One region of the Delftia sp. WY8 genome, then DNA from elsewhere that is predicted to be linked to it. Evidence: predicted binding sites of a transcription regulator. Region 1 holds the regulator's gene; each other region holds the start of a gene.
The links. Region 1 encodes LexA, which represses DNA repair genes until DNA is damaged. Its sites were predicted from a motif close to ACTGTATNNNNATACAGT; they were not measured.

Region 1 (7,238 bases):
GAGATGCTGGCGGAACTTCCACGCCGGCCCTGCGCCGGGCGATTGCGCTGGTAGGCGCTGGGCGGAGCGCCAAAGCTGCGCCGGAAGACGGCGGTGAAGGCGCTGGGACTGTCGTATCCATGGGAGAGCGCCACTTCCAGGACCGAGGCGCCCGCGGCCAGCCGGGGTAGGCTGAGCAGAAGACGGGCCTGGCGGCACCATGCGCCGAAGTTCATGCCGGTCTCGCGCAGGAACAGGCGTGCCAGCGTGCGGGGATGCATGTGCAGCCGCTGTGCCCAGCTGGCCAGGCCGACGTCCTGCGATGGGTCGTCCACAAAGCTGCGGCAGCAGGCGGCCAGGGCGCCATGCCGGGGCATGGGCACATGCAAGGACAGGGCGCGGGCGCGCTCCATTTCGTCGAGGATCAACTGCATGACACGCTCCTCCCTGCCGCCCAGCGGGTAGTCCATGGGCAGCTCGATGGCCTCCAGCACGAGTTCGCGCAGCAGGGGCGTGACCTGCATCACTCGGCAGTCTTGCCACAGGCCGGGCCGCAGCCCCGGCTCCACGAACACGGTGCGCATGGCCACGGGGCCGGCGGCCATGTGGATGGCGTGCAGGGACTGTGGTGGAACCCAGACGGCGCATCCCGGGGGGACGACCCAACTGCCCGAATCCGCGCGGATCAGCATCACTCCCTCGGTGGCATGCAGCAGCTGGCCGCGGCGGTGGGCATGCGGTGCGATGGCAGCGCCGGCCGCCATGTCTGTGGCAAAGGCCACGACCGGGCGGGCCGTGTGCTCGCCGTGCGGGGGCAATGGAGCGGCCGCATGCACGTCATCCAGGCAAGCGCGTGTGCGGGCATGGGAAAGTGGGCCACTTTGCCGGGTTGTCATTTTCTCGACGATTGTTGTTGCTTCGTAGCAGGAATGCAGATCATGCACTTTCTACGATGACCCACTTTCAATCCGCAGGAAAGTGGCAGGTATGGAGATGATTTCCCTTTCGAGAATGACGGACGTGACAGGAGGCAGGGCATGAACCGCGCACGTCTGGGGCTGCTTACGGGCACGCATGCCATCAACGACCTCTACCAGGGACTGGTTCCTGCGCTGTTGCCCTTCATGGTGCTGGAGCGCGGCTACAGCTATACGGAAGCCAGCGGCCTGATGCTGGCGGCCACGGGCCTGTCGAGCATGGTCCAGCCGCTGTTCGGCCTGTATGCCGACCGGTCGCCACGGCCCTGGATGGTGCCGGCCGGCTTTGTGGTGGCCGCCCTGGGCCTGGCCCTGGTGGGCATGAGCCCGGACTACTGGGTCAGCTGGTTGGCTGCCGTGCTGTGCGGCCTGGGGATCGCGGCCTACCATCCGTCCGCAACGGTGGCGGCCCGCATGGCGGGCGGCAGCTCGCAGAAGGCGATGAGCGTGTTTTCGGTGGGCGGAACGGCGGGGGCATCGTTCGCTCCCATGCTGGCTGCGGCCGTGGTGGGCGCAGGCGCCTTGCACCGCAGCTGGATGCTGGCCCTGCCTGCAGCGGCCATGCTGGTGCTCTGGTATGCCTGTACCTGGCGGGATGGAGCCAAGGACCATTGCGCCACCCGGCGCCCGGCCGTGGCGCAGGGCGAATTGCCCGCCAACCACTGGCGCGCCTTCTTCCTGCTGTGCGGGGTCATCGTCTGCTGGTCGATTCCCTATGTGACGGTGCTGTCCACCCTGCCCATGTTCGTGACGCGCGAGCTGGGCGGCTCGGACTTCATGGGAGCGGCCACGCTGACCTCATTCACAGCCGCTGCGGCGGTGGGCACTTTGCTGGGGGGCACGCTTGCAGATCGCCGGGGGCGCATGCAGGCCATCCGCGCCGGCTACCTGCTGGCATTGCCTGCTCTGGCGGCCCTGGCCCTGGCCTCCACGCCATGGATGGCGCTGGCCTGCACCATGGCCCTGGGCGTGTGCATGTTTCTTCCGTTTGCCGCCCAGGTCACGCTGGCCCAGGACTATCTGCCGCGCAACCAGGCCACGGCCAGCGGGCTGACCCTGGGGCTGGCCATGTCGATAGGCGGCATGGTGGCGCCGTTGTTCGGCATGCTGTCCGATGCGCGCGGACTGCGTTTTTCGTTGAGCGTCGTGCTGTGCATTCTGTGCGTTGCCGCGGCGCAGGCGTGGTGCATGCGCAATCGGCGCAGCGAGGGAAGTGCTGCACCGGCGGCTGTCAGGGCCTGATGCGCAGCCCCTGCCGCTGGGCAAGGCAAGAGACAGGCCCGGGCTCTCGCAGACCGGGTGGACGGGTTGGTCTCAGGGCGACCTCAGGCCGGTGTCTGCGCGCCGTGCGCTTCCATGCGTTCCAGGGCGGCACAGACATCGGCCATGCGGCCCGAGATGAACAGGCATTCGGGCTGCTCCTGCGGCGAGCGCTGGATGATGCGCAGACCCGAAGGCAGGGCCTGATCTGCCGGAAGGGAGGGCAGTTCGGGTTGCAGGGGCAGCAGCAGCTGCGCATCCCTGTGTTCTGGCAGCCGTGCTGACTTGCTGCGCCGCTGCTGGCTGCGGCGGCGTGCCTTGCTGAAGGACAGGATGGTCGCCTGCTCGGATTGCACAGGCGATTCGGGCTGGATGGTGCGCATGGCGGGCTCCATGGCGGCGGCGGGCAGGCGAATGCCCTGTGCCAGGCGCAGGAAGGACAGAGAAGACAGTGTTGGCAGAGCGAATCCCATGTGACGACTCCTGTTGGCGTATTTCAAAGAGGCATGGACACAGGCAGGATTGCGGTTTGCGGGCAAAGCTCCGCCCAGGGCGAAGCTGCAAGGCTTCGCGCCTACCACCTGGGCGGTGCATGAAGTAGGGGGTGGCAACCCGTGCAGGGCTGCCCGTCCGGCTTACATGGACATGCTGTTGCGGATCAGCCCCACGGCCAGGCCTTCAATGGCAAAGGCCTCTTCGGGAGCGACGCGGATCACCGGGTAATCGGGGTTTTCCGGCAGGAGCTCCACGCCCTGCGTGGTGCGGCGCAGGCGCTTGACGGTGACTTCATCTCCCAGGCGTGCCACGACGATCTGCCCGTTGCGGGCTTCATGCGCGGACTGCACGGCCAGCAGATCGCCGTCCATGATGCCCGCGTCGCGCATGGACATGCCGCGCACGCGCAGCAGATAGTCCGGGCGGACCTGGAACAGGCTGGGTTCGACGGAATAGGTCTGGTCGATATGTTCCTGGGCGAGAATGGGCGAGCCCGCCGCAACGCGGCCCACCAGCGGCAGCATCAGCGGCGCCAGGGCCGACAGCGGCAGCCCGAAGCTGGTGCCGCGTGCGGCATTGATGTTGCGCACGGTGTCGGTACGCAGGCGAATGCCGCGGGAGGTGCCGCTGACCAGTTCGATCACGCCTTTGCGGGCCAGGGCCTGCAGGTGTTCCTCTGCTGCGTTGGCGGACTTGAAGCCCAGCGTGTTGGCGATTTCCGCGCGGGTGGGGGGAGCGCCCGTGCGGGAGATGGCGGCCTGGATCAGGTCCAGGATCTGTTGCTGGCGGGCGGTGAGCTTGGGATGGTCGAGCATGGCGTGCGTCCGGTCCTTGAATTCAGATGGCAGGCAGAGAAGTCATCTGATGATTTATACAGTATCTGTATTTTTAACCAGTTTTCCAAGAGGTGCAAGTGGGGCAGTCAAAGTTGGTGATTCTTGGCACGGGCGGCACCATCGCCGGCCGGGCGGATTCGCAGTCGCAGGCAGTGGGATACAAGGCCGGACAGATCACGGTGCAGTCGCTGCTCGATGCCGTGCCGGATCTGGAGCAGCAGGCGCTGGGGCCTGTGCAGACGCAGCAGATCGCGCAGGTGGACAGCAAGGATATGGACTGGCCCGTGTGGCGCGCGTTGCTGCGTGCCTGCACGCAGGCGCTGGAGGATGCGGACACACGCGCCGTGGTGATCACGCATGGAACGGACACGCTGGAAGAGACGGCCTGGCTGCTGCACAGCCTGCTGCCTGCCACCAAGCCCATAGTGCTCACTTGCGCCATGCGCCCGGCCACGGCCCTGCTGGCCGACGGACCGCAGAATCTGCGCGATGCCGTGACCGTGGCCGCCAGCGGCGGGCGCAGCGGTGTGTGGGTGGTGGCCGGCGGCGAAGTGCATGCGGCGGCCCAGGTGCAAAAAGTCCACCCTTACCGACTGCAGGCCATGCGCTCCATGGAAGGTGGCCCGCAGGCCGTGGTGGAGGAAGGACGCGTGCGCTGGCTGGTGCCTGATGCGCCGGTCACGCCAGTCGCCCCCGTTGCGCGGATGGTGACTTCCGCTCCCGCTCTGTCTGACCTGCTGGCGCTGGATGAGCTGCCCTGGGTCGAGGTGGTGTTCAGCGGTGCTCTGGCGCGTGCCTGCGGCGTGGATGCGCTGGTGGCCGCAGGCGTGCGCGGCATCGTGGTGGCCGGCACGGGCAATGCGACCATTCACGAAAGCATGGAAGCGGCCTTGCTGCGTGCGCGCGACAAAGGCGTCTGGATCTGGCGGGGCACGCGCTGCGCCGAAGGCCTGCCCGTTGCCTCGGGGCTTGGCACGGACCCCGCAGAGGCCGATCTGGTCCAACTGCCCGTGGCCAAGGCACGGATTGCCATGATGCTGGCGCTGGCCGCGCAGCCGCGCGACTGATCCTCCGGGCGTCGCCGGCGCTTCAGATGCAGGCGGGCAACAAAAAAGCACCCGGCGGGTGCTTTTTTGGGGTCTGGCGCATGGCCTGTGTCATTCAGCCAGTGCTGCCAGGGCGCGCTGGGTGATGTCTTCCACCGAGCCCAGGCCGCTGATGGCGCGGTACTTGGGGGCTGCTGCGGCTTCCTTCTCGGCCCAGGCGCGGTAGTAGTCCACCAGCGGGCGGGTCTGGCTGCTGTAGACGTCCAGGCGCTTCTTGACCGTTTCTTCCTTGTCGTCCTCGCGCTGCACCAGCGGCTCGCCGGTCACGTCGTCCAGGCCTTCGACCTTGGGCGGGTTGAACGTGACGTGGTAGGTGCGGCCCGAAGCGGGGTGGGAGCGGCGGCCGCTCATGCGCTCGATGATGGCATCGAAGGGCACATCGATCTCGAGCACGTAGTCCAGCTTCACGCCGGCGGCCTTCATGGCGTCGGCCTGGGGAATGGTGCGGGGAAATCCGTCGAACAGGAAGCCGTTGGCGCAATCGGGCTGGGCAATGCGCTCCTTGACCAGATTGATGATCAGGTCGTCGCTGACCAGTTGGCCGGCGTCCATCACGGCCTTGGCCTGCTGGCCCAGGGGCGTGCCGGCCTTGACGGCGGCACGCAGCATGTCACCGGTGGAGATCTGGGGAATGCCGTACTTCTGGCAGATGAAAGCGGCTTGCGTGCCTTTGCCGGCGCCGGGTGCGCCCAACAAAATCAGTTTCATGGAAGTCCTTGAGGAGAGTAGAAATTCTTGTCTGCCGGATCGGCCCACCGGGGCGGACAGTCCATGCGTCATATTTTTGTCGCGGGCAAGGATAGCACGCACAGGGCCAACACTGGCTTACACGCACGGGGCAAAACTGTCGCCTGTGCAATCGCCAAAACCTGCGTTTTGCTGTCCGACAAAACCGCATGGGCGGTGTTGCTGCAAATGGCGATGCCCGGCATCGCCATTTGTGCGTTTTCAGCGGCCGGCCGATTCAGGCCGACGGATTGGACAGCTGGGCGCGCACCCGCTCCAGATCCTCGCGCGTGTCCACGCCAGGGCCGGGTGCATGGGGTGTGACATGGACGGCGATGCGGTGGCCGTGCCACAGCGCACGCAACTGCTCCAGGGCCTCCAGTGCCTCGGTGGGTGCCTGGGAAAGCTGGGGGAAGCTGCGCAGGAAGCCGGCGCGATAGCTGTAGATGCCGATGTGGCGCAGCGGTGCGAAGCCGGGGTAGCCCAACGCTGCCGATGCCGTCTCCCACCATGCCTGGTCCGCATGCTCGCGCGCGAAGGGAATGGGCGCACGGCTGAAATAGTGGGCCATGCCCTGGGCATCGCAGACGACCTTGACCACGTTCGGGTTGACGAAGTCGGCAAGGCTGTCAATGGCATGCGCCGCCGTTCCCATGCTGGCCGAAGGTTGCCGGGGCAGCAGGGCGGCCACGGCGTCGATGAGTTCGGGGGCGATCAGCGGCTCGTCGCCCTGGACATTGACCACGATGTCATCGCCATCGAGACCCAGCAGCGCGCAGGCCTCGGCCAGTCGGTCGCTGCCGCTGGCATGGTCGTTGCGCGTGAGCACGGCCGCCACGCCATGCGCGGTACAGGCGGCGAGGATGCTTTCGTCATCGGCTGCGACCACGCACCGCGCGGCGCCGCTGCGGCTGGCGCGCTGTGCCACGCGCACGACCATGGGAAGCCCTGCAATGTCGGCCAGGGGCTTGCCCGGCAGGCGGCTGGAAGACAGGCGGGCGGGAATCAGAACCGTGAAGGGCGCGGAGGACATGGTGCGTGCAGGAGTGAGGCGAAGGCGTGGGGCGGCGCAGGTGATGGGAAAAATCAGTCCTCGATCTCGTCGTCGTCCAGCGTGCGGGCCTCGGTTTCCAGCAGCACGGGAATGCCGTCGCGCACCGGGTAGGCCAGGCGCGCGCTGCGCGAGACCAGTTCCTGGTGCTCGCGGTCAAAGCGCAGCGGGCCTTTGGTGACGGGGCAGACCAGCAGTTCGAGAAGTTTGGCGTCCATGGCGGATCCTGTGTTTTGAAGGGAAAGGGCGGGCCGTGGCAGCCAGCCGAGACGGAGATGATAGTCAGGCGGGGCAGGGGCGCAGTGCCTGCAGCCGCTCATCCAGCAGCGCCCAGAAATCCGCCGGCAGCTGCAATTGCAGCGCAACCGCCCAGGCCTGGGGATGGGTGCGCCACAGCTTGACGGCATCTTTTTCGGTGCAGACCAGCGGGTCTTCGTTGCGCCCCAGGCGCTGGAAGCTCTCAAAATTATAGTGATCCGGCAGCGCCTGGACATGCTCCAGCGTCAGGCCTTGCTCGCGGGTCAGCATGGAGAAAAAGCCCTCGGGCCGGGCCACGGCGGCCACGGCCTCCACGGGCTGCGCACGCAGGGAGGACAGTGCGATGCGCTCGCCTTGGGCATTGACGGCTTCGCTGGACAGCTGGCGCTGCATGGCAAACGCGGGGGCGTCGGTGTCGGGGGCTGCGCCTGCATGCAGCACGGCGGTGACGGGGCGCGGCCAGGGCTCGCGCAGCGGGCCGGCCGGCAGCAGCCAGCCGTTGCCGATGCCGTCGTCATTGAAGACGCACAGCTCGATGTCGCGGGCCAGG
Region 2 (7,238 bases), 2.5 Mb from region 1:
CTCGAGCACGCCATTGGATTTCGCGACATGACCCTGTCAACGCAGCAACTGGGGCAACTCAATCAGGCCATCCTCGCGGTGCACGGCGCGCCCGATCTGCACGCGCTGGCCACGCATTTGCTGCACGCGCTGCGCCTGGTGGTGCCGGGTGACATTCGGGTGGTGGATTTCTCCGGCATTGCGGAAGTCCGTGGCTACACGGCCTACGATCCGGTGCGGGCCATTTCCTCCGAAGTCAACGCTGCGGTGCACCGGCATCTGGCCGACAACCCCTTGTATCGGCAGCGCCAGACGCAGGCCGCCAGCATTTCCGACCTGCTGACTCGCGGGCAATGGCAGAGGACGGCGCTCTATGCCCAGGCCTACTCCCAGGTGGGCCAGCAGGACGGACTCGCGCTGGACGTGGAACTGGGCCACGGAGCGATGCTGACCCTCAATGTCACACGCGCCTCGCGCGGCTACACCGCGGCGGAGCGCATGGCGCTGACCTTGCTGGGGCCGCATGCGCAGGCGCAGTGGCGGCGCCTGAGCCAGCAGCAGCGAATCAGCCAGGCGGCATGGCAGGCGCTCTCACCGGGCTCGCCGGCTGCCGACGTGCTGAGCCCGCGCGAACGTGAAGTGCTGCAATGGGTCGCCAACGGCAACACCAACGCAGAAATCGCCACCATGCTGGAGTTGCGTGCAGGCACGGTGAAGCGGCACCTGGAAAACATCTACCGCAAGCTGGGAGCCGCCAATCGGCAGGACGCCTTGTCGAGGATGCGCAGGCCGGATTTGTAGCGCGTGTCGCGCGCTTGTGCGAACCCGCGCGGGCGCCGTGCGCGGGGCCAGCTCTTCGAGAAGCAGGGAAACCGGCCCTACGGCAGGACGCTCCGGCAGGCACTGCCAAACCGCTGGGCCAGCGCGTGCAGGCGCCTGTCTCGCGACCACAGGCTTGCTCGACGTAAGCGGTGCAGCCACGTCCGGCACAGTTTTACCTACAGGTTTCGCGCCAGCACAATAAAAGTCCGCCCAAGCCATACGGCGGACTTCCTGAAATCCACTGTGTCGAGGCCTCATGTTTTGTTTTGCCAGTTGCTCTCCTGTCGGCTTCAACGCCGTCCTTCTCAGCGGCGGTACGTTGCCATTTCTGGTGTCCGACGGCATGTTGTTTCAACCATTGCAGTGAGGCAGCGCATGGAGCAGGAAGTGAGATGCGCGAACTGCAATCGAAAGCTCGCCATGGGCGTCTTTCAGCTACTGAACATCAAGTGCCCGCGTTGCGGCACGTTGAATTCCCTGAGGGTCCAAGCGAACCCCCCACCCGAGTGCCGCCGAGCGCCTTCGACTCCATCCATTGAATAGGAGGCCTCCATGGCTCAAGTTTCCAAGGTTCTCGTCTCGGATCAGTACATGCCGCCGGACAACATCCAGCAGTACAAAAGCACGACGGGTTTCCCTCTTGTTTACGATTCGCGGCATATCAATCCGCATGCGCTCGTGTTCGACAACACGGGGCGTCCTGCCAACTACAACCCTGCCAACAACCGCCACACCATCGTGATGGATGTGCGCTTCAGCGATGGCTATCTGGCCGCTTGCCACATGGGCATCATTGCCAGGCACAAAGGCTCATACAGTGTGGCGGGTGACAACCGTGGCGGTGCTGTCATTGCGGGCAATTGGGGCTATTCGCCAGGCAGCGTGGCGCTTGAGGAAATTGAGATCACCAACACCAAGGACAACGGTGACTCGCACCATCGTCCGTCCGCTCAATATCCGCGTGGTGCCATCGGCGAGGCCAAGCTCGAGGAACTGCGCTGGTATCGACTGGTGATCGAAAGCATTTCCAAGAACGGCAGCATCGGCCACGCAGTCCGGGCAACGGACAAGAGTACGGGCCAGACCGTATTCAGCCTGCCAACCTTCTGGTCGGATTACTCGGCCAACTATGACTCCCGTGACGCAGGCAAGGTGGTGTTGTTCAGCATCAGTGATCCCAACAAGCCTGCCGCCGGCTTTGTCTATACACGCCTGATCAGCTATTGGTCGGATGCTGACGAGGTGATAGCCAATCCGTAAGTGATCTGAGAGCGGGTCCCAGGGCAGCGTGTAGCCGTATCGCCGCCATGCCCTGGTCCTCCTGGCAGGGGGTGGTCAATACGCATGCTGCCATGCGTTGCGCATCGTGCTGCCTTTGGTGGAAAGCCAGTCTGTAGGCGAGGGCCAGCGATACGCAATCTCCTGGGAATCCGGCATATCGGTTGCCCTGCCGCCAAGTGCTGCGAGGCGTTTGACTGCCTGCACCCTCACGAAAGTTCTGAGGACCTGTTGGAACAGAGCTGCCTCGTCCATGCCTGGCTCCAGCATCTTCAGGGCTTATTCGTACAAGGCATCGTCGATCGTCACGGTGATCCGCATGGCGGGCCCTCTGTCATCAAAACAGATGCAATTCTGGGCTTGCGCCAGCCTGCAGACAAGCGCGCTTCCCTCCGAAGTGGTCACTCCTGTTTTGCTATGATGACTGTATAAATATACAGTTTTCGAGCGGCCTGGCTGCCCGATCTGCCAGGCCCATGCTCCCTCCCCACCGCTTCTACTACCTGCACAACTTCCAGCGCGCGCTGGACTGGATTGGCCAGCGTTACGGCGATCTGCTGGACGCGCCCGAGCAGGCATTCCTCACCCGTTTCACGCAGCTGCCCCAGCCCTCGCAGGCGCTGATGGTGCGTTTGCTGATGCGGCGCGGGCCCTGGTTTCGGGCCGGCAAGCTGGTGTACGAAGAGATTCCCGGCATTGCCGACGCGGCCGCGCCCCTGCTGGAGATGGGCTGGCTGGACGCGGACCACCCCATGGCGCTGGAGGAGCTGTTTGCGCTGCACACCAAGCCCGAGCTGCTGCAGCTGTTCGCAGGCGCACCCGTTCACTCAGGCCTGCGCAAGGCCGAGCTTTTGCAGGCCCTGCAGCCCCTGCACGAGGCGCCCAGGCCCTATGCGCAGTGGCAGCCCCAGGGCGTCGCAGCCGGCGAAGCCGCCTGGCGCGTGATGGTGGGTGCGCTGTGCGAGCGCTTTCGGCTGATGTTCTTCGGCAATCTCTACCAGGACTGGTCGGAATTCGTGCTGGCCGACCTGGGCGTGTTCCGCTACGAGGCCGTGGCCTTCGATGCGGCGTCGCGGGCCTTCCAGTCGCGTGACGATGTCGATGGCTACCTGGCCCTGCAGGCCTGCCGCGCGGCGCTGGATGAGGGCGTGGAGATCGATGCGCTGCTGCAGCAGGTGGCCGGCTGCGCCAGCGGCAATGCCTGGCTGGAGCAGCGCCGCGCCAAGGTGCTGCTGCGCATAGGCCAGGCCTGCGAGCGCATGCAGGACTGGGAGCGTGCCGAGCAGGCCTATGCGCAAAGCCGCTACCCCGGCGCCCGCCACCGGCGCATGCGTGTGTACGAGCGCATGGAGCGCTTTGCCGATGCCATGGCGCTGGCCCAGGCCGCCCAGGCCCAGCCCGAGAGCGACGAGGAACTGCAGCGCGTGGCGCGCATGCTGCCGCGCCTGCGCCGCAGCCTGGGGCAGGGCGCGCGCGGGCGTGCGGCGGCGCTGGCGCCCGTGGTGGCGCAGATGCGCATGGACGTGGAGCTGGAGCTGCCGGCCCGGCCCGCATCGGTCGAATACGTGCTGCGCGACCACTGGCACAGCGACGCCGCGCCCGTGTTCTACGTGGAGAACGCGCTCATCAACTCGCTGTTCGGCCTGCTGTGCTGGCCGGCCATCTTCGCGCCGCTGCCGGGCGCTTTCTTCCACCCGTTCCAGAGCGGCCCGGCCGACCTGTCCGCGCCTGACTTCGTGCAGCGGCGCGCAGCCTTGTTCGAGGAATGTCTGGCGCATCTGGACGATGGCAGCTGGCGCGAGGTCATCGTGCAGCGCCATGCCGACAAGCAGGGCCTGCAGTCGCCCTTCGTGTTCTGGGGCACGCTGAGCGCGCCCCTGCTGGCGCTGGCGCTGGACTGCATTCCGGCCGCCCACCTCAAGCTGTTCTTTGCGCGGCTGCTGCGCGACGTGCAGGCCAACCGCACGGGCTTTCCCGATCTGGTGCGTTTCTGGCCGGCCGAGCGCCGCTACGAACTGGTCGAGGCCAAGGCCCCCGGCGACAAGCTGCAGGACAACCAGATCCGCTGGCTGCAGTACTGTGCCGAGCACGGCATTCCCGTGCGCGTGTGCCATGTCCAGTGGCGCGGCCAGCCGCTGGGAGAGGCCGCGTGAGCTACACCGTGGCCGTGCGCGCGCTGTGCGAGTTCACGGCGCGCGCGGGCGACCTGGACCTTCGCTTCACGCCCGCGCCCAGCGCGCTGGAGGGCATGGCCGGCCACAGCCTGGTGCAGTCGCGCAGGGGCAAGGACTACGAGACCGAGATCAGCCTGGCCGGTGAGTACGGCGACCTGCGCGTGCGCGGCCGCGCCGACGGCTTCGACGCCCAGGCCGGCCAGCTGGAGGAAATCAAGACCTACCGCGGCCAGATTGAGGGCGTGCGCGCCCACCACCGCGCCCTGCACTGGGCCCAGGCGCGCATCTATGCCCATCTGCTGTGCCAGGCGCGCGGCCTGCAGCGGCTGCGCGTGGCCCTGGTGTATTTCAACGTGGGCAACTCGGAGGAAACCGTGCTGGTGCAGGAGGAAGACGCGGCCACGCTGCGCGCCTTCTTCGAGCAGCAATGCGCGCTGTTCCTGGACTGGGCGCGCAGCGAGGCCGCCCACCGCGCGGCGCGCGAGGCGGCGCTGGCCGCGCTGCGCTTTCCCATGCAGGGCTTTCGCGCGGGCCAGCGCGAGCTGGCCGTGGCCGTCTACCGCGTGGCGCGCGCGCAGCAGGGCGGCCAATGCCTGATGGCGCAGGCGCCCACGGGCATCGGCAAGACGCTGGGCACCATCTTCCCCATGCTCAAGGCCATGCCGGACCAGGGCCTGGACAGGCTGTTCTTCCTCACGGCCAAGGGCACGGGCCATGGCCTGGCGCTGCAGGCGCTGGCCAGCGTGAACCGGCAGATTGCCGAGCAGCACCAGCCACCGCCGCAGGAACCGGCTGCGCCACAACCTCCGCCCTCGCCACCCTCGCCACCCGCAAGGCTGCGCGTGCTCGCCATCCTGGCGCGCGACAAGGCCTGCGAGCATCCCGACAAGGCCTGCCACGGCGACTCCTGCCCGCTGGCGCGCGGCTTCTTCGACCGGCTGCCCGCCGCGCGCGCCGCCGCGCTGCAGCAGGTGCCCTGGGACCCGCCCGCCGTGCGTGCCGTCGCTCTGGCGCACGACATCTGCCCCTACTACCTGTCCCAGGAACTGGTGCGCTGGAGCGACGTGGTCGTGGCCGACTACCACTACTTCTACGACAGCGCCGCCATGCTGTACGCGCTCACCCAGGCCCAGCAATGGAAGGTGGGTGTGCTGGTGGACGAGGCCCACAACCTGCTCGAGCGCGCGCGCCGCATGTACACGGCCGAGCTGTCGCAGTTCGCCCTGGCTGCCGCCCGCAAGTCGGCCACCGGTGCCGTGCGCAAGGCGCTGGACCGGCTCAGCCGCAGCTGGAGCGCGCTGAACAGGGAGCAGACCGCCAGCTACCAGGCCCATGAGGAAGTGCCCGCAGGCCTGCTGGGCGCCGTGCAGCGCGCCGTGGCCGCCATCGCCGACGCCAATGCCGACAGCCCCATGTTGCCCGGCGACCCGGTGCTGGACTTCTACTGGGAGGCGCTGCAGTTCATGGCGCTGGCCGAACAGTTCGGCGGCCATGCGCTGTTCGATGTCCACCTGCTGCCCGGGCGCTCCGGCCCCCGTCGCACGCCGGCCTCCACGCTGTGCATACGCTGCGTGGTGCCCGCGCCCCACCTGGCGGCACGCCATGCGGCGGCCCATGCCTCGGTGCTGTTCTCGGGCACGCTGAGCCCGCCGCACTTCTACCGCGACATCCTGGGCCTGCCCGAAGGCACGCACTGGCTGGAGGCCGACTCGCCTTTCCAGGCCGACCAGCTCGATGTGCAGGTGGCCGGCCACATCTCCACGCGCTACCGCGACCGCGACCGTTCGCTGCGGCCCATCGCCGACCTCGTGGCCGCGCAGTACGCGCGCCGGCCCGGCAACTACCTGTGCTTTTTCAGCAGCTTCGACTACCTGCAGCGCGTGGCCGAATGCCTGCAGCGTGCCCATCCCGATCTGCCGGTCTGGCTGCAGACCCCGTCCATGGACGAGGAGGGTCGCGCGGCCTTCCTGGCCCGCTTCACCGAAGCCGGGCAGGGCGTGGGCTTCGCCGTGCTGGGCGGGGCGTTCTCCGAGGGCGTGGACCTGCCCGGCGAGCGCCTCATCGGCGCCTTCGTGGCCACGCTGGGCCTGCCCCAGGTCAATCCCGTGAACGAAGAGATGAAGCGCGCCATGGACCGCCAGTTCGGCGCGGACAAGGGCTATGACTACAGCTACCTCTACCCAGGCCTGCGCAAGGTGGTCCAGGCCGCAGGCCGCGTCATCCGCAGCGAGCGCGACCGCGGCGTGGTCTTTCTCATCGACGACCGCTATCGGCGCGGCGAGGTGCAGGCGCTGCTGCCGCGCTGGTGGCGGGTGGAGGGCATGCGATGATCCGGGGCCGCACCAGTCCGCGACTGCCATCCCATCCCCATCCAGTCTCCATCCAGGAGCCTTCCGAATGCCCCGCATGCGCTGCGCCATCCTTGCATTGACCCTGGGCCTGCTGGCCGGTGGCCCGGCTGCGGCAGGCGTGGTGCAGCCTGTGCCCGACAGGCAGGCCAGCGAGAACAAGATGCCGGCCTATCCCAAGGAAGCCAGGCGGCTGGAGCAGGAAGGCCAGGTGGTGCTGCGGGTTCTGGTGGGCGCCAGCGGAAAGGCACTGGCCGTGGATGTGGCAGACAGCAGCGGCTATCCTCTGCTCGACCAGGAGGCGCTGGACGCCGTGCGGACGTGGCGCTTTGTCCCCGGCACGCGCGACGGCGTGCCGGACAGCATGTGGACGCGCGTGCCCGTCACCTTCCTGCTGAAATAGCGGCATGCCGGTGGTGGCAGGTGTGTACCCGGTGCGTGCCCTGCGCAGCGACACAAGGAGCATTCCATGAAGATCGTCATCACCAGCGTGCTCGTCGATGACCAGGACAGGGCCCTGGCCTTCTACCGCGACGTGCTCGGCTTCGTTCTCAAGCACGACATTCCCATGGGCGGCGACGCGCGCTGGCTCACCCTGACATCACCCGGCGATGCCGATGGCGTGGAGCTGCTGCTC
Region 3 (7,238 bases), 2.9 Mb from region 1:
CCAAGGCCGCCGATCTGCACGATGCGCTGGCCGCCCACTACGCGGCGACCAACACGCCCGAGCAATGGGTGTCGGTGCTGCCGCCCACCGAAGACATGAAGCTGGCTGCCGATACGCTGACCGACACGAACAAGCTGGAGTTGCGTGTATTCGCCAATGAGCAGTACCGCCAGGCCGTGCTGATCGCCCGTCTGGACAACCTGGGCAAGGGCGCCAGCGGCGCCGCCGTGCAGAACCTGCAGATCATGCTGGGCCTGTGAGGCCCCCCGCGCCCCCGTCCTTGCCGGGCCGGCGCGGTCCGGTCTGGGGCCATGTCCTGGCCCTGGCCGTGCTGTGTCTGCTGATCGTTGTGTTCGCCTGGAAGCTGCGGCCGGCATTGCCTTCCTCATCGCGCCTGCTGCTGAGTCCGCTGCTGGGCAATATGGAAGCCTGCCTGGTGCAGGACGGGCTGCGCGAGGATTTTCCCAAGGAATTCCAGCAGGTGCCTGCCAGTTGCCTGGGCCCTCAGGGCTCGGCCGCGGAAATGGTGAAAGCCACGCTGCAGCGCTTGGGCCGGCCGCAGGGCGAGGGGCTGGAGCTGGGCTATACGCTCAGCGTGCCTCTGCTGCGCTATGTGCAGTGGAACGGCCGGGCCTGGGAAGTCCGGGGCGAGGCGCTGGACCGTGTGGTGCGCACGGTGGCGCAGGCGCAGCGGCCCGTGGTGCTCTACCTGTTCGCCACGCATTTCGAGGTCCACTCCCAGGCCGAGGAGCGCCTGGCCGCCGATCCCGCCAATCTGGCCTGGACGCCCAAGGGACCGCTGCCGCTGGACACCTATCTGGGCGCGCGCATCTTCCCGTGGTCGGTTGCGCGGCAGGACAATGAAATCACGCGCGTGCGCAAGCTGGTGGTCGATGCCCTGGCCGAGCGCATGTGCGCTGCGGGCGATGCCGCCATGCATCCGCTGCGTGCGCTCACCGTGCTGGGCGAGACGCACCAGCTGTTCCCGGGTTTCGAGGCCGGCATGGGGTTCGCGGCCGAAGGCTATGCGGTCACCGACTACAGCCCTGCATCCGTGGCGGGCTTCCATGCATTCCTGCGCCAGCGCTATGGCGACATTGCGCGGCTCAATGCCCATCTGAAGTCGGAGTTCGCCAGCTTCGATGCGGTGGAGCCTCCGTCGCGCAACATCCGCAGCGAGCCGCTGCAGAACTTCTTCCAGCACATCGACAGCTATGCGGCTGGCACGGTCCCGGTGTCCGGCTGGGTCCACTCGCCCGACGCGAAGCTGCAAAAGCAACTGGCCGTGGCCGTCTTCGTGGACGGGCGCCCTTACTCGCACGCCCCCGTGCACATGCACCGCCAGGATGTGGCCCAGGCCAAGCCTGATTTCCTCACGCCCGATGTGGGCTGGCGTGCCGACATCCGCTATCCGGCGCTGGGCGAGGGCCTGCACCGCATCGACGTGGTGCTGCAGGCCGGCGGGCGCAGCCTGGGCCTGCTGGCCACGCGCCAGATCGCCGTGATGGACCGCCACCAGGGCGAGCCCAGGCCCCATGCCGCCGAGGCCTTGCCTGACTTCGGCAAGCTGCCCGATGGTGTGGAGTTCTGGGTGGACAGCCCGCAGGACCGGCTGGCGCTGTTCTACAACCCGCTGGTGACGGACTGGAACGATTTTCGCGAGCAGCAGGTGGCCGATTACATCCAGGGCTTTTCCGAGCACATCGGGCACGGCTGCCTGGGCCGGGTGCCTCGCTTTGCCCACCAGCTCAACCCCCATGCGAATCCGAGCTGGGACGCCAGCCGCTACGCCGTGGAGCGCAGCCTGCAACGTATGCCGGGGCTGTCCCTGGGTGTCAGCCTGTATGGCGAAGACACCTATGGGCCGCTGGTCGGCCAGATGCTGCGCCGCTATGGCCACACGGCCTATGGCGTGACGGAGTTCCATCCGCTGGTGGCACTGTCGCCGCAGCGGCTGGAGAAAGTGCTGACCATGCACCGCCGCCAGGGCGCGCGCTTCCTGTCCTTCTTCATGGAGGCGCGGCCCGAGGACGCGACCGGCACGCAGTCCAGCAACGAGTTCTCCTTCGATGCGGATAACCGCGCGCACGGCTCGGACGCGCTTTACCGCTCGCTGCGCCAGGTGCTGCAGCCGCACTGACCTGCCGCGCGCAGCCTTTTCCATGTCTTCAGCGCACAGCAGTTCCCCTGCAGCCGCAGGCCGGGCCACCGCCATCGGCCTGCTGGCCGTGGTGTGCTGGAGCTGCACCGTGGGCCTGATGCGCTCGGTGGCCGAGCCGCTGGGCGCCGTGGGCGGCGCTGCCATGCTCTATACGGTCAGCGCCATCTGCGTGGCCGCCGTGCGCGGCCTGCCCAGGCCTTCGCAATGGCGAACCATGCACCCGGCCTATTTCTGGGGCTGCGGGCTGCTGTTTGCGGTCTATGAAATCTGTCTGTCGCTGGCGATCGGTCTGGCGCAGGACCGCGCTCAGGCACTGGAGCTGGGGCTGATCAACTACCTGTGGCCCAGCCTGACCATCGTCTTGGCGGTGCTGCTGCGCCAGCAGCATGCGCGCTGGTGGCTGTGGCCCGGCGTGCTGCTGTGCCTGTGGGGGCTGACGCGCGTGCTGGGCGGCGAGTCCCTGCAGATGCATGACATGGCAGACCACATGCTGGCCAATCCGCTGGCCTATGGACTCGCCTTTGGCGCGGCCCTGCTGTGGCCCTGCTATTCGCTGGCTGCTCGGCGCTGGGGTGGGGGGCACAATGCCGTGGGGTTGTTCCTGATCTGGACTGCGCTGGCGCTGTGGATCAAGTGGTTGTGGCTGGGTGGCGAAGGCGGCATGCACTGGTCAGGCACCGTGGTGCTGCAGCTGCTGGCCGTGGGCGGGCTCACGGCCATGGGCTACAGCTGCTGGGAGCACGGCATACAGCACGGGCATCTGGCCGTGATGGCGGCGGCCTCGTACTTCACTCCCGTGTTCTCTGCCTTGCTGGCCAGTGCCTGGCTGCAGGTGCAGCCGGGCTGGGGCTTCTGGCAGGGCGTGGCGCTGGTGACCGTGGGGTCGCTGGTGTGCTGGGGCGCAACCCGGCGCGTGGATTAGTTGCCTTCGTCTGCAGCTCCGTCATCCCAGTCTTCGCTGCGCCCGCGCAGCACCTTGCTCGCTATTTCTCCGCCAAAGCCGCGCGCGGCCAGAAAGCGCATCTGCTTGAGGCGTTCCTGCGGGGTGGCCGGCGGTGTGCCGAAGCGCTGGCGCCATACGGCATGGGCGCGCTGCAGTTCGGTGGCGCGCAATTGTTCTGCGGCGGCGCGCACCAGGCCATCGTCCAGCCCCTTGCTGCGCAGCTCCTGCACCACGCGCGATGTGCCAAAGCGCGCGGCCTTGCGATGCAGCACGGACTCGGCCACGCGCTCGGCGCTGATGAAGCCGCGCTGCTCCAGCGCGTCGAGCATGGCGCCCAGGTCCTCGCCTTCCTCCACATGGGGGGCGAGCTTGCGTTCCAGCTCCAGCCGTGAATGTTCGCGCTGGCCCAGCAGCTTGAGCGCCCGGCCCTTGAGCGACAGCTTGGCGAATCCCATGCGGCAATGTCTCCTGAATCATCCCGAATAAAAAAGGCCCCCACGCTCCCCTTGCTGCGCAAGGTCCGCTGCCCCCCAAGGGGGCCGCTTTTTTGCCTTGGGGCGTCCCGGCGATAAAAAAGGCGCAGACGTGAGCCTGCGCCAAGATGGCAAACACAGTGTGCGCAGGCGCCGCGGCGCCTGCTGTGAGGGGTCTGGGCGCTCAGGCTTCGATCACGCCGTCCTTGTCGGCCTTGGCCTTGGCGCCCTTGGCGGCCTTGGCTTCGGGCGCATCGCCGCCGGCCGTGGGCAGCAGGGCAATGCCCAGGCTGTCGCGCACCTTGTTCTCGATCTCCACGGCCAGGTCGCTGTTCTCGCGCAGGAATTCGCGGGCGTTGTCGCGACCCTGGCCGATCTTTTCGCCGTTGTAGGCGTACCAGGCCCCCGACTTGTCGAGGATCTTGGCGTTGACGCCCATGTCCAGGATTTCACCTTCGCGCGAGATGCCTTCGCCGAAGAGGATGTCGAACTCGGCGGTCTTGAACGGGGGCGAGACCTTGTTCTTGACGACCTTGACCTTGGTTTCGTTGCCGATGGCTTCGTCGCCCTTCTTGATGGTGCCGGTGCGGCGGATGTCCAGGCGGACCGAGGCGTAGAACTTCAGCGCATTGCCGCCCGTGGTGGTTTCGGGGCTGCCGAACATCACGCCGATCTTCATGCGGATCTGGTTGATGAAGATGACCATGCAATTGGTCTTCTTGATGGTGGAGGTCAGCTTGCGCAGCGCCTGGCTCATCAGGCGGGCCTGCAGGCCGGGCAGCTGGTCGCCCATCTCGCCTTCGATTTCGGCGCGGGGGGTCAGTGCGGCCACCGAGTCCACGACGATCATGTCCACGGCGCCCGAGCGCACCAGGCTGTCCACGATTTCCAGGGCCTGCTCGCCGGTGTCGGGCTGGCTGATCAGCACTTCGTTGAGGTTCACGCCCAGCTTCTGGGCATAGCTGGTGTCCAGCGCGTGTTCTGCGTCGATGAAGGCGCAGGTGCCACCCTGCTTTTGCATTTCGGCGATGACCTGCAGCGTCAGCGTGGTCTTGCCCGAGGATTCAGGGCCGTAGATCTCGATCACGCGGCCACGGGGCAGGCCGCCCACACCCAGGGCGATGTCCAGGCCCAGCGAGCCGGTGGAGACGACCTGGATGTCCTGGATGGCTTCGCCTTCACCCAGGCGCATGATCGTGCCCTTGCCGAACTGCTTTTCGATCTGGGCGAGTGCGGCCTGCAGGGCCTTGGCTTTTTCACTGTTGGCGGTGGTGACGGCGGTGTTCATGCGGACTCCTGGGTTGGGTATGGATTCAGCTCTGTATTTGCATTCAAGCTGGATGCTTGAACAGTAGTTTATGGGCTTGCTGTCTTGATTTGTTGGTGTTTTTAGTCAGTTTTCCTGACTTGTTGGATTTGCCTCCACAATGCATCCATGAGTGAGCTTTCCCCCGTCACGCCGCCCGCCGACGCCTGGCGCCAGACCCACCTGGGCCGCCTGCTCGGCCATGCCATGCGGCGGTTCGACGCGCGTGTGCTGCAGCTCATGGCGCGCGATGTGGAGGTGCCGCTGGCACTGTCCAACCTCGCTGCGCGCGACAAGGTGGGGGCGGCCCATATCCACATCACGCGGCATCTGTCGCTGGCTGGCGACCGGCTGACGGACCTGGCAGAGCGCGCAGGCATGACCAAGCAGTCCATGGGCGACCTGGTGACCCAGTGCGAGGCCTGGGGCCTGGTCACGCGCGAGAGCGACGAGCGCGATGCGCGCGCGCGCCGCATCCGCTTCACGCCAGCGGGCCTGGCCTGGCTGCAGGCTTTCCATGACGCCGTCTCCCAGGCCGAGGCCGAATTCCGCGAGGAAGTCGGCGACGACATCGCCACTGTGGTGGCGCTGGGGCTGGAGGCCTACGCGGGCGGCGGCTCACTCGGGTAAGGTCCCTGCCCGCGCTGCGGGGCGCATCCTAGAATCCTGGGAATTAAAGGCGCGCATTTCCAACTCCCAGAGCGCGCCTGCATTACAGGAGACATCCCCCATGCGCATTCTGATTGCCGAAGACGACCAGGTCCTGGCCGATGGCCTGCTGCGCAGCCTGCGCGGCTCGGGCGCCGTGGTCAGCCATGTGGCCAATGGCAGCGAGGCCGACACCGCGCTGATGACCAGCAGCGAATTCGACCTGCTCATCCTGGACCTGGGCCTGCCCAAGATGCACGGGCTCGAAGTGCTCAAGAAGCTGCGCGGCCGCGGCGATGCGCTGCCGGTGCTCATCCTCACGGCGGCCGACAGCGTGGAAGAGCGCGTGCAGGGGCTGGACTACGGTGCCGACGACTACATGGCCAAGCCGTTTGCGCTGTCCGAGCTGGAGGCGCGCGTGCGCGCCCTCACGCGGCGCGGTATGGGCGGCGCCAGCAGCACCATCAAGCACGGCCCGCTGGTCTACGACCAGGCCGGCCGCGTGGCCACCATCGACGGCAAGATGGTCGAGCTGTCGGCGCGCGAGCTGGGCCTGCTGGAAGTGCTGCTGCAGCGGGCCGGCCGGCTGGTCAGCAAGGACCAGTTGGTCGAGCGCCTGTGCGAGTGGGGCGACGAAGTCAGCAACAACGCCATCGAGGTCTACATCCACCGGCTGCGCAAGAAGATAGAGCGCGGCCCCATCCGCATCGCCACCGTGCGCGGCCTGGGCTACTGCCTTGAGAAGATCGCGTCCTGAGGCCGCTGCCGTGGCTGTCAGGCCCGGGTTGGCTTGCCTGCGCATAGTGGTGGTTGCCGCGGGGCCGTGAACCCGTCGTAAGGGGCTGCCCGCCGATGAAAATCTTCCAGCGTGAACAGCGCTCCCTGTTCGGCGAGATCCTTGACTGGATGCTCACGCCGCTGCTGCTGCTGTGGCCCGTGAGCCTGGCGCTGACCTGGCTGGTGGCCCAGGGCCTGGCCAACAAACCCTTCGACCGCGCGCTGGAATACAACGCCCAGGCGCTGGCCCAGCTGGTGATGGTGCAGCACGGCAAGGTGCTGTTCAACCTGCCGCAGTCGGCCAGCGAGATCCTGCGTGCCGACGAGTCGGACACCGTGTATTTCCAGGTGCTGGGCGTGAAGGGCGAATACCTAGCCGGCGAGCGCGACCTGCCGCCGCCGCCCGAGCCCGACGAGGCTCTGACTGGCGCGGCGCCTCCAGGCTTGCCGTCCGGCGGCACCGTGCAGCTGCGCGATGCGGAATTTCGCGGCATCGATCTGCGCGTGGCCCATGTCTGGGTGCGCATGCCCCTGCCGGGCGAACCGCAGGCCCTGGTTCAGGTGGCCGAGACGCGCGAAAAGCGCAGCGTGCTGGCCACGGAAATCATCAAGGGCGTGATGCTGCCGCAGTTCGTCATCCTGCCGCTGGCCGCGCTGCTGGTGTGGCTGGCGCTGGCGCGCGGCATCAAGCCGCTGCACCGGCTGGAGGAGCGCATCCGCGCGCGCCGGCCCGAGGACCTTTCGCCCATCAACCACAAGGACGTGCCGCTGGAAGTCGTGCCGCTGGTGGATTCGGTCAATGACCTGCTGGGCCGCCTGGGCGACTCGCTGGCCACGCAAAAGCGCTTCCTGGCCGACGCGGCCCACCAGCTCAAGACGCCGCTGGCCGGGCTGCGCATGCAGGCCGAACTGGCCCAGCGCGAAGGCGTG

Region 2: G4D77_RS20740 (VRR-NUC domain-containing protein) is a predicted target of LexA. The motif match lies at 2,503-2,520, and genes of this name have one in related genera.
Region 3: recA (recombinase RecA) is a predicted target of LexA. The motif match lies at 4,913-4,930, and genes of this name have one in related genera.

The regions. Positions count from the first base shown of each region.
Region 1 is NZ_CP049795.1:238,509-245,746, reverse strand. Features, by position in the region: gene G4D77_RS01040 (AraC family transcriptional regulator) at 1-875, opposite strand, end outside; gene G4D77_RS01035 (MFS transporter) at 1,017-2,198, shown strand; gene G4D77_RS01030 (hypothetical protein) at 2,282-2,689, opposite strand; gene lexA (transcriptional repressor LexA) at 2,852-3,526, opposite strand; gene G4D77_RS01020 (asparaginase) at 3,625-4,614, shown strand; gene adk (adenylate kinase) at 4,705-5,361, opposite strand; gene kdsB (3-deoxy-manno-octulosonate cytidylyltransferase) at 5,618-6,412, opposite strand; gene G4D77_RS01005 (Trm112 family protein) at 6,466-6,648, opposite strand; gene lpxK (tetraacyldisaccharide 4'-kinase) at 6,713-7,238, opposite strand, start outside.
Region 2 is NZ_CP049795.1:4,499,519-4,506,756, forward strand. Features, by position in the region: gene G4D77_RS20720 (helix-turn-helix transcriptional regulator) at 28-780, shown strand; gene G4D77_RS20725 (Com family DNA-binding transcriptional regulator) at 1,222-1,344, shown strand; gene G4D77_RS20730 (hypothetical protein) at 1,354-2,061, shown strand; gene G4D77_RS20735 (DUF2191 domain-containing protein) at 2,137-2,334, opposite strand; gene G4D77_RS20740 (VRR-NUC domain-containing protein) at 2,556-4,232, shown strand; gene G4D77_RS20745 (helicase C-terminal domain-containing protein) at 4,229-6,583, shown strand; gene G4D77_RS20750 (energy transducer TonB) at 6,651-7,004, shown strand; gene G4D77_RS20755 (VOC family protein) at 7,071-7,238, shown strand, end outside.
Region 3 is NZ_CP049795.1:3,147,010-3,154,247, reverse strand. Features, by position in the region: gene argC (N-acetyl-gamma-glutamyl-phosphate reductase) at 1-260, shown strand, start outside; gene G4D77_RS14565 (hypothetical protein) at 257-2,140, shown strand; gene yddG (aromatic amino acid DMT transporter YddG) at 2,163-3,083, shown strand; gene recX (recombination regulator RecX) at 3,080-3,559, opposite strand; gene recA (recombinase RecA) at 3,762-4,865, opposite strand; gene G4D77_RS14545 (MarR family winged helix-turn-helix transcriptional regulator) at 5,013-5,513, shown strand; gene G4D77_RS14540 (response regulator) at 5,614-6,288, shown strand; gene G4D77_RS14535 (sensor histidine kinase) at 6,384-7,238, shown strand, end outside.